DNA from 3 places in the Neobacillus sp. S1227 genome. Region 1 is predicted to be linked to each of the others. Evidence: riboswitches for the same ligand, from Rfam matches in the RefSeq annotation. Region 1 holds a riboswitch; each other region holds the start of a gene.
The links. Region 1 has a riboswitch for thiamine pyrophosphate ahead of tenA (thiaminase II). Riboswitches for the same ligand answer to the same signal wherever they lie in the genome.
Positions count from the first base shown of each region.

Region 2: it holds a riboswitch for thiamine pyrophosphate, as region 1 does, so the genes downstream of both, thiM (hydroxyethylthiazole kinase) here and tenA (thiaminase II) in region 1, are expected to answer to the same signal.
Region 3: it holds a riboswitch for thiamine pyrophosphate, as region 1 does, so the genes downstream of both, tenI (thiazole tautomerase TenI) here and tenA (thiaminase II) in region 1, are expected to answer to the same signal.

Region 1 is NZ_AP038276.1:577,422-581,637, forward strand. Features, by position in the region: gene ACZ5AE_RS02870 (ABC transporter ATP-binding protein) at 1-3, opposite strand, end outside; gene ACZ5AE_RS02875 (autorepressor SdpR family transcription factor) at 318-593, shown strand; gene ACZ5AE_RS02880 (SdpI family protein) at 580-1,224, shown strand; TPP riboswitch at 1,466-1,568, shown strand; gene tenA (thiaminase II) at 1,682-2,368, shown strand; gene ACZ5AE_RS02890 (ECF transporter S component) at 2,365-2,961, shown strand; gene ACZ5AE_RS02895 (ABC transporter ATP-binding protein) at 2,939-4,216, shown strand, end outside.
Region 2 is NZ_AP038276.1:2,455,769-2,459,984, reverse strand. Features, by position in the region: gene thiE (thiamine phosphate synthase) at 1-112, opposite strand, end outside; gene thiD (bifunctional hydroxymethylpyrimidine kinase/phosphomethylpyrimidine kinase) at 109-921, opposite strand; gene thiM (hydroxyethylthiazole kinase) at 924-1,742, opposite strand; TPP riboswitch at 1,821-1,929, opposite strand; gene ACZ5AE_RS12480 (glutaredoxin family protein) at 2,019-2,261, opposite strand; gene ACZ5AE_RS12475 (YheC/YheD family protein) at 2,623-3,951, shown strand; gene ACZ5AE_RS12470 (agmatinase family protein) at 4,060-4,216, opposite strand, start outside.
Region 3 is NZ_AP038276.1:3,645,364-3,649,579, reverse strand. Features, by position in the region: gene ACZ5AE_RS18180 (histidine kinase N-terminal domain-containing protein) at 811-1,917, opposite strand; TPP riboswitch at 2,131-2,239, shown strand; gene tenI (thiazole tautomerase TenI) at 2,315-2,998, shown strand; gene thiS (sulfur carrier protein ThiS) at 2,995-3,198, shown strand; gene ACZ5AE_RS18165 (thiazole synthase) at 3,200-3,967, shown strand; gene ACZ5AE_RS18160 (thiazole biosynthesis adenylyltransferase ThiF) at 3,964-4,216, shown strand, end outside.

The DNA.
Region 1 (4,216 bases):
CAACTCACATCACCTTTCCTTAGAAACCAGCCACTTTGTCACATAAGTCCCAATTCCCAAAAGTTGCATACCACGTTATACCTATGATGTGAAATAGGAAAGAATTCTTAAATTTTATAGAAAGCTCAAGTGTGAGCAGCGAGAGGGCTTGGGGACGGTTCTGGTGCCTCGTTTTTTATTAAACTATTTATTTCTCTGTCGTCAAAAGCCCGAAATTTTGTTGAAATAAAAAATGGTTTTATAACCCCTTTTTGGGAATAGAAAAATATGTTATTATATATTTAGATAATTAACTAAATAATGAAGAAGGGAATATTATGAATGAGGTTTTTAAGGCTTTGGCCGACCCAACTCGAAGAAAGATACTTGATTTGTTAAAGGATCAGGATTTAACAGCAGGGGATATAGCTGAGCAATTTGATATGAGCAAACCATCGATTAGCAATCATTTAAAAATCCTGAAGTCGGCAGGATTGGTGGTGGATGAGAAAAAAGGGCAGTTTATTATTTACTCCTTAAACTCAACTGTATTGCAGGATGTAATCAAATGGTTATTAGACAAAAAGGGAGATGGGGTTCATGAAAAGAAATAAACTATTTTATATTGCACTAATTATTTCCTTCGTTCCGTTAGTGGTGAATCTTATTGCTTTTCCGCATATGCCAAATAAGATTCCGGTTCATTGGGGGCCAAGTGGGGATCCAGACCGGTATGGTTCAAGAATAGAGCAGCTTACCATGAGTGCACTACCCCTAGTGCTGTTTCTGTTTTTAAATTTTCTGCCGTCCATAGACCCGAAAAGGGACGCTTATAAAAAGCATAACGGCGCATATTCCATCATCAACTTTGTGGTTATCTTATTTCTCGCCATCACGAATTTACTGGGGCTGTTTAGTGGACTGGGATACGATGTGCCTTTTCAAAAAGTGGTACCAGTGCTAATAGGTATTCTCCTCATTGTTCTTGGAAATTTCATGACCCAAATTCGGCATAACTATTTCTTTGGCATTCGCACCCCGTGGACGCTGGCATCTGAATATGTCTGGAAAAAAACACACCGGTTTGGAGGATATGTTTTTGTCATCACAGGTCTAGTACCATTCTCGGCCATCTTTATAGGTCCGATGGGAATGTACATTTTCCTCGGGGCATTACTGGTGGGAATTGCCCTGGTCATGATTTATTCCTATTTGGTGTTCAAAAAGGAAAAACGTAAAGTGTAATTCTCAGAAGCTGAATGCATTATAACAGAAGGGGTATGCAAGTGCGCCATTACCTACTAATTTATATGGCCAAATACTTGTCCGCTATTGAGGTCACAAACTCCTTACCCCTGAGCAAATGAATAGATGATGGTTTGCTCTTATTGGGCGAATGGAATATCTTTGAAAAAATAAGATAATAAATGATAAATTTCATTGACTTTTTTAAAAAGCGTGTGTAAAGTGAATAATAACTTAATAGGAAGACCACTAGGGGAGCCTTTTTTGGCTGAGACAGAAGTAATTCTGGACCCTTTGAACCTGATCTAGTTCATACTAGCGTAGGAAAGTGGAGTCCGTGCATGGGTATATTTACAAATATTCTGCCGCTCCATTTTTGGAGCGGTTTTTCGTTTTTATAAGCAGACAATCGCTCCATTTAAAGTCTTCCCATTATCACTAATAAGGGGGAATTTTAATGAGTTTTTCAGCAGAATTAAGGAAGGAAGCAGGTCCGATCTTCGATGCAATTTTTGAACATCCTTTTGTACGAGGAATTGCGAGTGGTGATTTAAGAAAAGAACAGCTTATTCATTATGTTAAACAGGATTTTGAATATTTGAATTCCTTTATTAGAATCTATGGAATTGCCATTGCAAAATGTGAGAGCCGAGAGGATATGGAGATGTTTAATAAGCAAATATCATTTATATTAAACAGCGAAACCCATCCACATAATAACTTTTGTCAAGTAGCGGGTGTTCCATATGAGGAACTCCAAGGGTTTCCACTCTCACCATCTGCGCTTCATTACATACGTCATATGCTTACCATTGCTCATGAAGGAACATTAGGGGAAATTTTGGCTGTTTTACTGCCATGTCCATGGACATATTGGGAAATTGGAAAGAGATTGTTAAATGAGGTTAATCCCGACCAATCTCATCCATTTTATGAATGGATTCATTTTTATGGTAATCGGACAGATTCAATAACAACCAAATTTTGTGCCCGGATAGATGAATGGGCAATGGAAGCAACAGAAAAAGAAAAAGCAAAGATGAAAGAACATTTCTTAATTAGTTGTCAGCTTGAATATATGTTTTGGGATATGGCCTATAAACTTGAGGAATGGCCAGTACAAATGGAGGCGCTGAAAAGATGAATTGGAAGATGAAGGAGGTAGTGCTTACCGTCATTCTTTCTGTTGCTTGTGGAGTCATTTATTTAGGATGGTCAACTCTTTGGATTCCGATTTCTGCTATAGTGGGACCTATCGGCGCAGGTTTTATGTTTGGGATTTGGGTGATTGCTAGTCCAATAGTCGCGTATATTATTCGTAAACCAGGCGCTGCTTTTATCGCAGAGGTTGCGGCAGCAGCTGTTGAATTATTAACAGGAAGTCATTTTGGTCTTTCGGCATTGTTAGTAGGAGTTTTTCAAGGGATTGGATCCGAAATTGCTTTTGCTATATTTAGATATAAGCGCTACAACCTCATTACGTTAATGCTATCTGGTGCTCTAGCTGCGATTATGGGAATGGTGTATAACGTATTGGCTAATGGTTTTGGATTTTACACCAAAGGAGTATTTTTTACGACGTTAGGAATTCATGTAATAAGCGGAATCATTCTTGGAGGCTTGTTAGCGAAAGTAGTGGTGGATGCACTAGCTAAAACAGGTGTTTTAGAACAATATGAATTGATGAAAGAAAAAAGAAAAAAGGATGACATTCATGGAAATATTTCTGGGATGTAGAAATCTTTCTGTTCGTTTCTATCATCGTTCTGAACAGGTCCTTCGTAATATTACTTTATCCATCAATAAAGGAGAAAAAGTATTAATACTCGGACCAAGCGGGAGTGGGAAATCTACTTTGATTTCCGCTCTTGCAGGTATCATTCCTGAGCATGTTGAGGCGGATTTAAGTGGTGATGTTTACCAGAGGAGAAATGCCGGTGTTATGTTTCAAGAGCCTGACTCTCAATTTTGTATGCTTCGTGTCGATGAAGAAATTGCTTTTAGCCTCGAAAATCGCTCGATTCCTCGAAACGAAATGGACACCATCATTTCAGATTTAATGGAAATAGTAGGATTAGAGGTTGACCGGAGAACACCGATTGAAACACTATCTGGGGGTATGAAACAACGATTGGCATTAGCCTGTTTATTAGCATTAGAACCCGAAGTATTGTTTTTTGATGAACCAACAGCCCAACTAGACCCAGCTGGCAGGATGGAGATATTTGATTTATTGAAACAAATATCACAAAAGACTAACCAAACGATGGTATTTGTCGAACATGTTCTAGACGGCTGCATCGAATGGATGGATCGGGTCATTATGATAAATGAGAGCGGAAGCATTATGGCGGATGGAAAGCCAGAAGAGATTCTGCTTCATTATAACCGTGAAATGGTGGAATCTGGTATTTGGCGCCCTAAACTATTCCCATACAAGTGGATAGATGTTGTGGAAGATGCCTCACATCCTTTATCTATCAAACTGTCAAAAAGGCTTAAAACCGAACCTCTAGTAAGAGTGAATGAGGATACTTTGATTCGTACAGAAAATGTGGATATTGGCTATGGAAAGAAAACGATAGTGAAGGACATTAATATAACCATCCATAAAGGTGAATGGGTTTCCATCGTTGGAGCAAATGGAAGTGGAAAAAGCACTTTCTTAAAAAGTCTGATCCGTTTAGAGCCAATAAAGAATGGGACAATTCATTTTCAAAATACGGAACTTAAAAAATGGGCGGATAGAGAATTATATGAAAAATCAGGTTTTGTTTTTCAAAATCCAGAGCTTCAATTTATTACAGATACAGTATTTGAGGAAATTGCTTTTGGAGGCAGGCAAAGAAATTGGCAAGAGGAGCAGATTCATGCCAAAACCATTCAACTGTTACAGGAGTTTGGGCTGGAGTCTTATCACAATTCTCACCCTTTTACCCTAAGTTTAGGCCAAAAACGGCGGTTAAGTGTTGCCACTATGTTATTGTTTGAT
Region 2 (4,216 bases), 1.9 Mb from region 1:
AAAGCGTAATTCCTCCAGCGATGGCTTCTTTCAATACCTCAACCGGATCCTTCCTGCAGTTAGCTGTTCCCATAATAAAATATACTTTCAAGGCTTCGCGTAAGTTTATCATGATTGAACCATCTCCATGATTCTTTTCCGGTATGCACCATGATTTGTCGGCCCATGTCCCTGCCCAATCACAATTCCATCTTCAATTGCAGCCTGAATAAAATCCTTCGCCTTGATGACCGCTTGATATACATCTGCTCCCTTAGCCAGTTCAGCGGTAATAGCTGCTGAAAAAGTGCAGCCAGTGCCGTGTGTGTTCTTAGTCGGAATTCGCTTACTTGTAAAGGTAAAGAATTCTTTTCCATCGAATAGGAGATCTGTTGATTCTGAAGGGTTTTCATCATGGCCGCCTTTCAGAACAATGTTTTGTACGCCTAAGGCATGTAATTTTTTTGCTGCTTCCCGCTTATCTTCCGCTGAACGTATAGACATCCCGGATAGAACCTCTGCCTCAGGTATGTTCGGGGTAACCACTTTGGCAAGCGGTAATAAAAACTTTTTCATGGCGGAGATTGCTTCCGTTTGCAGCAAGGAAGCGCCGCCTTTTGCGATCATTACAGGATCGACAACAACATTATCCCAATGATATTTTGTAAGGTTAACAGATACAGCTTCGATAATTTCCGCATTAAATAACATGCCCGTTTTCACCGCATCAGTTCCCATGTCTTCACCAATGGCTTTCATCTGTTCGATAACCGCTTCGGCTGACATCGGATAAACTCCATGGACGCCTAATGTATTTTGTGCAGTAACAGCCGTTATTGTAGACATTCCAAAAACCTCTAACTCCTGAAACGTTTTTAGATCGGCCTGAATTCCTGCTCCGCCGCCAGAATCGGAACCTGCAATTGTTAACGCCTTTTTCATTATTACTCTCCTCCAGCTAATTTTTTTATGGAAGCATAGAGATTGATGTCATCTGAAGCAACCTTCGAAAGCTGGTTCAAAAATTCGATTTGGAAGCTTCCTGGGCCTGATTGCACCGTTAGTTCCGCTGCCTTTTCTGCGGCTATTCCGTATATCGAGACTGCAGCAACAGATGCCTGCATTAAATTTTTTTCCACCCCGGTAAACGCACCAATGACTGAAGTTAACAAGCAGCCAGTCCCTGTCACTTTTGTTAACAATGGATGCCCATTATCCACAACGTAAGTAGACCTGCCATTCGTAATGACATCTTCCTTCCCTGTGATGACGACGATGCAGTTTAATTTTTCTGCAGCAGACATGGCTAGAGCGGTAATATTACCATTTGTGGTCCCCGCATCAACACCTTTGATTTCCCATTTCTCGCCAACGACATTGGCAATTTCAGCGGCATTCCCGCGAATAATGGATATCTTTAATTCCCTCATGATTCTTTGCGCTGTTTCCGTCCGATACGGGGTTGCCCCTGCACCCACCGGGTCAAAAATAACCGGAACGCCTTGTTCATTGGCTGCCTTCCCTGCCAAAATCATCGAATCTACCGTTTTCGGATTTAACGTACCAATATTTAAAACTAGCGAATTAGCGATCCGTGCCATATCTGCTGCTTCCTCAGCAGCATTGGCCATTACCGGTGATGCCCCAAGAGCCAAAAGTCCATTCGCAGTAAAATTGGTTACTACTACATTCGTAATATTATGTACAAGCGGTTTTACTTCTCTTACTTTTTGCAATGTTTCAAACAAGTTGTTTTTAAGCAAATCCTTCTCCTCCTTTTATAAAACAAAAAACCAGACCCTCATAAAGGACCTGGTTAAGTTAAGTAAGAAACCGTAAAAATTAAACATGGTCTACTTGCCTACGCTGGTATTATCCAGATCAGGTCCGAAGGGTTAAAAACTAGCCGTTTTCTCTCAGCCCGCTTACAGGGCACCCCTAGTAGTTACACTGGTTATGAAATTAACATCAGAATAAACCTTAAACACTGTTTTGTAAAGAAAAATGTTTTTGATGCTAGAGAGCGAGACATGAAATTATTAGCTCCCTTTCGCAAGCTCCATCAATTCTTTAAGTTCATTTGTAAAACCCTTAACGGCTCTGTTATCGACAACCGTTACAGGAACACCGAGAAAACCGTATTTCTCCACTTCTTTTTGATACTCGGAATTCTTAGCAATGTTCCTTGTCTCAAATAGGATTCCTTCTTCTGTAAGTACCTTTTTTACCATAGTGCATTCAATGCAGTCGTCCGTGGTGTACACAATAACCTTTTTATTCATAATTGAATTCTCCTTTGTTTTTTCATTGTCGAGCTTTTTCGGCTTCGGAGCGCCATCAACCGACAAAAAAAGCCTGAAAAATGTCTTATCCTGCGCTTTCCCGAGGAATAATAGAAAATATAATTAATTTCCCCGTTTATTTACAAATTCCATTATCCATCCGAATTGGGTTTAAATGCAAAATTTATTTATTATTTTAATAAAATAAACTATCTATAATACTGTTTTTCCAAACCCAAAAAAATTTAAAGGCTAACAACCAAATTGGCCACTTAGCTCCCAATTTTCCCTTTAATAAAAACAATATTAATAAAACGAACATACAATAACTTAACCACATTTATGCTAGGAGGGGAAATAATTGGAAAGTTTTTTTCGAATACGGCGTGATAGTGGACAAGTAGGCCACTTAAGTCTGCATCCAAAAGTAGCAAAATTCATCGGGCTGACTAAACCAGCTGAAAGATTAGTAAGCTTCGGCAGCCAAACTGTTCAAGCTTCTGTTCATACATCACTTGACCTAGAGGAAAACGAGGTAAGTCTTTCTTCAGATATTCTTGAGCAATTAAATATTCCTCTTGACTGTCATTATGAAATTCTATTAAAAGGAAACGAAATCCACTTTGGACCCTTTATCGGTTTATTGGCAGGGTACCACCATGATTCTTTAAAAAATAAACTCGATGATCTTTTGGATTATTTATTATATTATAGTGATATTAAGGGGGCCATTCTGGTTTTTTCCATTGAAGGTGTAAATAAAGAGAACGAAACGATTAAGGGTTATGTCTACAACCCGAATTACAAAAAGTGGGAAAAAGGTGTTTTCCCCTATCCTTCCTCACTATTTGTCCTAACAAGAAAGGCAAGTTCAAAATGGATCAAACATTTTCAAGATGTTATCGGGGACACGGTTTTTAATGATTTCAACTTAACAAAATGGACAATCCATCAAATTTTGGAATCATCTTATGTAGTGAGAGATTACCTGCCAGAGTCGATTCTCTACGAATCTCCTGAAGAACTTTATCTTTTTTTAGAAAAACACCCTAAAGTGATTGTCAAGTCGATTAGTACCTCGAAAGATTCCACCATATATAAAATCTCCATAGATAATGATTATATAGTGATTACGAATCCCCTTAAAAGGACATCTGAGAGAGTTAAATATACCTACCAAAAACAAGCCTATCAATTATTTCGTTCCTATTTTCAGGAAGGGGAGTGGATGATCCAGCAATCAATTGAGCTGCTAACCACACATGACCGGACTATCGATTTTAGTGTGATTGTCATCAAAAATCCGGAGGGTAAGTGGCAGGTCATGAACATGTTTGCAAGACAAGGAAAACCCGGGACAGTACTAAGCACCATCTATCCTTTTGTGGAATTGGGAAAGGAGACTTTAAAAGAAGTTTGGGATCTTGACGAGGTGAATACGGCCATGATGATCAAGGAAATTTCGGATAAATCGATTGCAGCCGTCAAAGCAATTGAAAGCAATGGAGTCCATTTTGCCAATGCCAGTGTAACGGTAAAGGTTGATGAAAATGAGGAAATATGGATACTCGATGTCCAATACCGCAACCCCTCCCACGAAATCGCCCTTGTCGCCGGCTACCCAGACCTATATTACGAAATACTCAAAACCAATATGCTTTATGCAAAAAAACTTGCTGGATTTATCTAATACTTGTTCAGGCTCTTGAACTGAATAATCCATGAAAAACCTCGTCAATCAGACGAGGTTTTTTAATGAACGACATAATGGAGTTTGTCTTTTTGGGGTGACTGACACCTATCGCAACATTACTCCTGTGAGAAAGGTTAAAAATACGTGCGTACCGAGTTTTACGGTCTGCTGGACAGCACTGTCTTTGAGCGGGTCAAGACAGACAATGTCCATGGCACCTACTTTTGGATGCTTAGCGGCGGCCATTACCCCTTCGAGCAGT
Region 3 (4,216 bases), 2.7 Mb from region 1:
AAACTATTATTTTGACGTAAATTTTTGTATCTTTCAAAAGTTCGGTATCATAAAAAGGTTTTAATAATCCCGAGCCGTTAGATCATTCAAAAGTTTGGTAGCATAGAAAGGTTATATGACCCCGAACTAGCGAATCATTGAAAAGTTCGGTAGTATAGAAAAGCTATATGCCCCAAAACCGATGAATCCTTAAAAAGTTTGGTAGGATAGAAAGGCTATATGAGCCCGAACCGATGAAACCATAAAAAGTTCGGTAGCATAGAAAGGGTATATGAGCCCGAACCGAAGAATCCTAAAAAAGTTCGGTAGCATAGAAAGGGTATATGAGCCCGAACCGAAGAATCCTAAAAAAGTTCGGTATCATAGAAAGGCTATATGAGCCCGAACCGATGAAACCATAAAAAGTTCGGTAGCATAGAAAGGCTATATGTGCCCGAACCGATGAAACCATAAAAAGTTCGGTAGCATAGAAAGGGTATATGAGCCCGAACCGAAGAATCCTAAAAAAGTTCGGTAGCATAGAAAGGGTATATGAGCCCGAACCGAAGAATCCTAAAAAAGTTCGGTAGCATAGAAAGGGTATATGAGCCCGAACCGAAGAATCCTAAAAAAGTTTGGTAGGATAGAAAGGGTATATGAGCCCGAACCGATGAATCCTAAAAGTTCCGTATCATAGGAAGGTTCTATAAGCCCGAACAGGCGAATCATTGAAGGTTCGGTCGAATAGAAAGGCTAAATGAGTCCAATGACTTGTTTTAAACGTTTTCTTTTTTACAACAAAAAACACCGCATTTGCGGTGCGCATGAATTCTAATTCTTTTTAATAGGTAATGTAAGTTGAAAGGTAGTATAATGATTACCTGATTTACATTCTATTTCACCGTGATGTTTTTCAACAATATTCTTACATACGAATAAGCCGATACCGGTACCTAGTTTCTTCGTAGTGAAGAAGGGCTCGAAAATTAAGTGTACTGTTTCAGGATCAATAGTAGGGCCATTATTCGAAATACGAATCTTGATTTGCTGATTATCTATATTTGTTTGGATATCAATTTTTCGCAGATGTTCTTCTTCACACACTGCGTCAACGGCATTTATTAACAGGTTTAGAAAAACTTGTTTTAACTCATTTCTATCGCCAGTAACACAAATATCGGCATCGATATTTGTACTAATATGGACATTACCGTCGACGATGCTTGGATAGAGGAAATCAAGCACTTCTTCTATTAATAAATGGATGGTTATATCTTCATTCTGGCTTTCTGCCAGCATGTTCAGTTTGGAAGTATGAAGGAACTGAGTAATTCTGAACTTAAGCTGCTCTAATTCTTGGCTGACGACATCTAAATAAGGTAGATTAGGATGCTCGTGTTTTAATAGTTTTATAAAGCCCATAACGGAAGTTAGCGGATTGCGAAATTCATGAACAAAGCTCGAAGACATTTGTCCAAGAATCGCCAACCTGTCCTTATGTGTTTGAGAAATAAATAAATTTTGTTCTTGTAGTTTCTTATCTTTGATCTCGGTGTACTTAGAAACAGCATAATAACTGAATAAATCAAACTGTTTATTGACCAAGTCAATAGTAGACTTCAGATATTCTTGGGTGAGTTCGGAAAGGTTTAAGTATTTAATAATAATACTCCTGCCCAGATTGACATTATAAACAAATTCCCCAATATTGATATTAGCCTCGACGCGTTCCAAGGCTACTTTGTGAGCTAAGGATTTAACATCTTCATCTGAGAATCCATTTAAAATAGAATTTATTATGAGATGGTACATTAAATACCCATTCTTTAAAATTAGTCCCGGATTATCCTTGTGGTGATGTATAATAATTTCCTCTTCCCAAAAATTTAGAAACTTTAGTTCATTCTCAATTAGAAATTGGCCAACTTTTTTATCCATACAAAGCCTGCTTTCCACTATATTAAGCTGATTATAGCATAAAAATTTGATGAATGGGGATGGTTCTCATATCTCAAAATAGGTATATATATAAAATATTTCAAAATAATTTGATTAAAAGGACGGGCAAATATTCAGTTTGAAATGTTTGACTTTTCTGATTAATGTGTTAACATAAACCCATAAAAGGTATATGTTCAAATGAATATGAATCAAATCTGCTAGAGGTGCCTTTTTAAAAGGCTGAGATTGAAGTGTGACTTCGGGACTCTATGAACCTGATCTGGTTAATACCAGCGTAGGGAAGTGGACAACGGGATTTTTGGAGAGCAAAATTTTCATTTCTAAATTTCGGCCACTTTCTTACAAAAGGAAGTGGCTTTTTGTTGTGCCTGTTTTGCGCTTCCATAGACCAGAGAAATCGAATCAAAGGGGGGCTTGTATTTTTACTAGTCTAAAAGAAAAAGAGCTGCATCTTATATCCAATGGCAATATGCCGATTGACCAGTTGGCTGAAATAGCTAAGAATATTCATCCATTTGTAACTGCACTGCACTTGCGTGAAAAACAAAAATCAGCAAAGGAACTTTTTCAAGCAGTCGAACTTTTAACAAATGTAAACGTCCCACCTGCAAAAATCGTGATTAACGATCGGGTAGATGTTGCAATCGTGGCAAAGGCCCTTGGGGTTCAATTAGCCTATCATAGTTTGGACACTTCATGTGTAAAAGAACATTTTCCTCAACTACGGGTCGGGACTTCCATTCACTCCTACGAGGAAGGACAACAGGCAAAGGAGAAGGGTGCTGACTACCTTTTATACGGGCATGTTTTTCCCTCCCAATCAAAACCGGACAAGCCCTCAAAAGGGCTTCGGGAATTGACTAGGCTTACCCAAATGGATATTCCGGTGATTGCCATTGGCGGAATAACACCAGAGAATACAGGGCAGGTAATCAAAGCGGGGGCAAACGGGATTGCTGTCATGTCTGGTGTGTTAGAAGCGAGTGATCCCATTCTAGCCGTAAAAGCTTATATCAAAGTATTGAAAAATTATTCGGGGCAGGAGGTAAGAACATGAAGGTTACCTTAAATGGCAAGTTGACCCAAATACCAGACAATAACATATTTGTCTCAGATGTTCTCAAGCATTATAAAATCCACGATAAGGTAGTGGTAGTAGAAGTGAATGGTGAAATATTATCCAAGTTAGAACACCAAAGTACTAGATTAGCAGATAAAGACCGAATTGAAATAGTTCATTTTGTAGGAGGCGGTTGATATGTTAAAAATTGGTCCATTATCCTTTCACTCTCGTTTGTTGCTAGGAACGGGGAAGTATCCAAGCTTCGACATCCAAAAGCAAGCGGTCGAAGTGTCTGAAGCAGAAATCCTTACATTTGCAGTTAGACGGATGAATATTTTCGAATCGAGCCAGCCGAATTTCTTAGAGCAGCTTGATACCAATAAATATACGTTACTGCCAAACACAGCAGGAGCGAAAACAGCTGCAGAGGCTGTCCGAATCGCTAAGTTAGCAAAAGCTTCAGGCTTATGTGACATGATTAAAGTTGAAGTGATCGGCTGTGATAAAACGTTACTTCCTGACCCGATTGAAACGTTAAAGGCCACCGAAGAATTGGTGAAGGAAGGCTTTATTGTACTCCCTTATACCTCGGATGATGTGGTGTTAGCCTGGAAACTTCAAGAAGCAGGCTGCCATGCTGTCATGCCAGGGGCGTCGCCAATCGGTTCTGGTCAAGGGATTATCAATCCGGTAAACCTCCAGTTTATTATTGAACAAGCCGTAGTCCCTGTCATTGTCGATGCGGGCATAGGATCGCCTGCTGATGCTGCTTGTGCAATGGAATTAGGAGCTGATGCGGTGCTATTAAATACTGCAGTTTCAGCAGCAAAGGATCCGGTTAAAATGGCAAAAGCGATGAAATTGGCGATTGAAGCGGGAATGCTTGGTTATGAAGCAGGCCGAATTGAGAAAAAACGATATGCGACAGCCAGCAGCCCTAAGGAAGGAATGAGTATCGGGTGAATGATCGATACTCTAGGCAAGAGTTGTTTTCACCGATAGGAAAAGACGGCCAGCAGCAAATTCTCAATAAACATGTACTCATCATTGGAGTTGGGGCACTTGGATCTGCAAGTGCTGAAGCACTCGTCCGGGCTGGCATCGGCAAATTAACCATAGTGGATCGGGATTATGTCGAGTGGTCCAATTTACAGCGGCAACAGTTATTTACAGAGGAAGATGCGAAAAATAGAATTCCAAAAGCAATCGCGG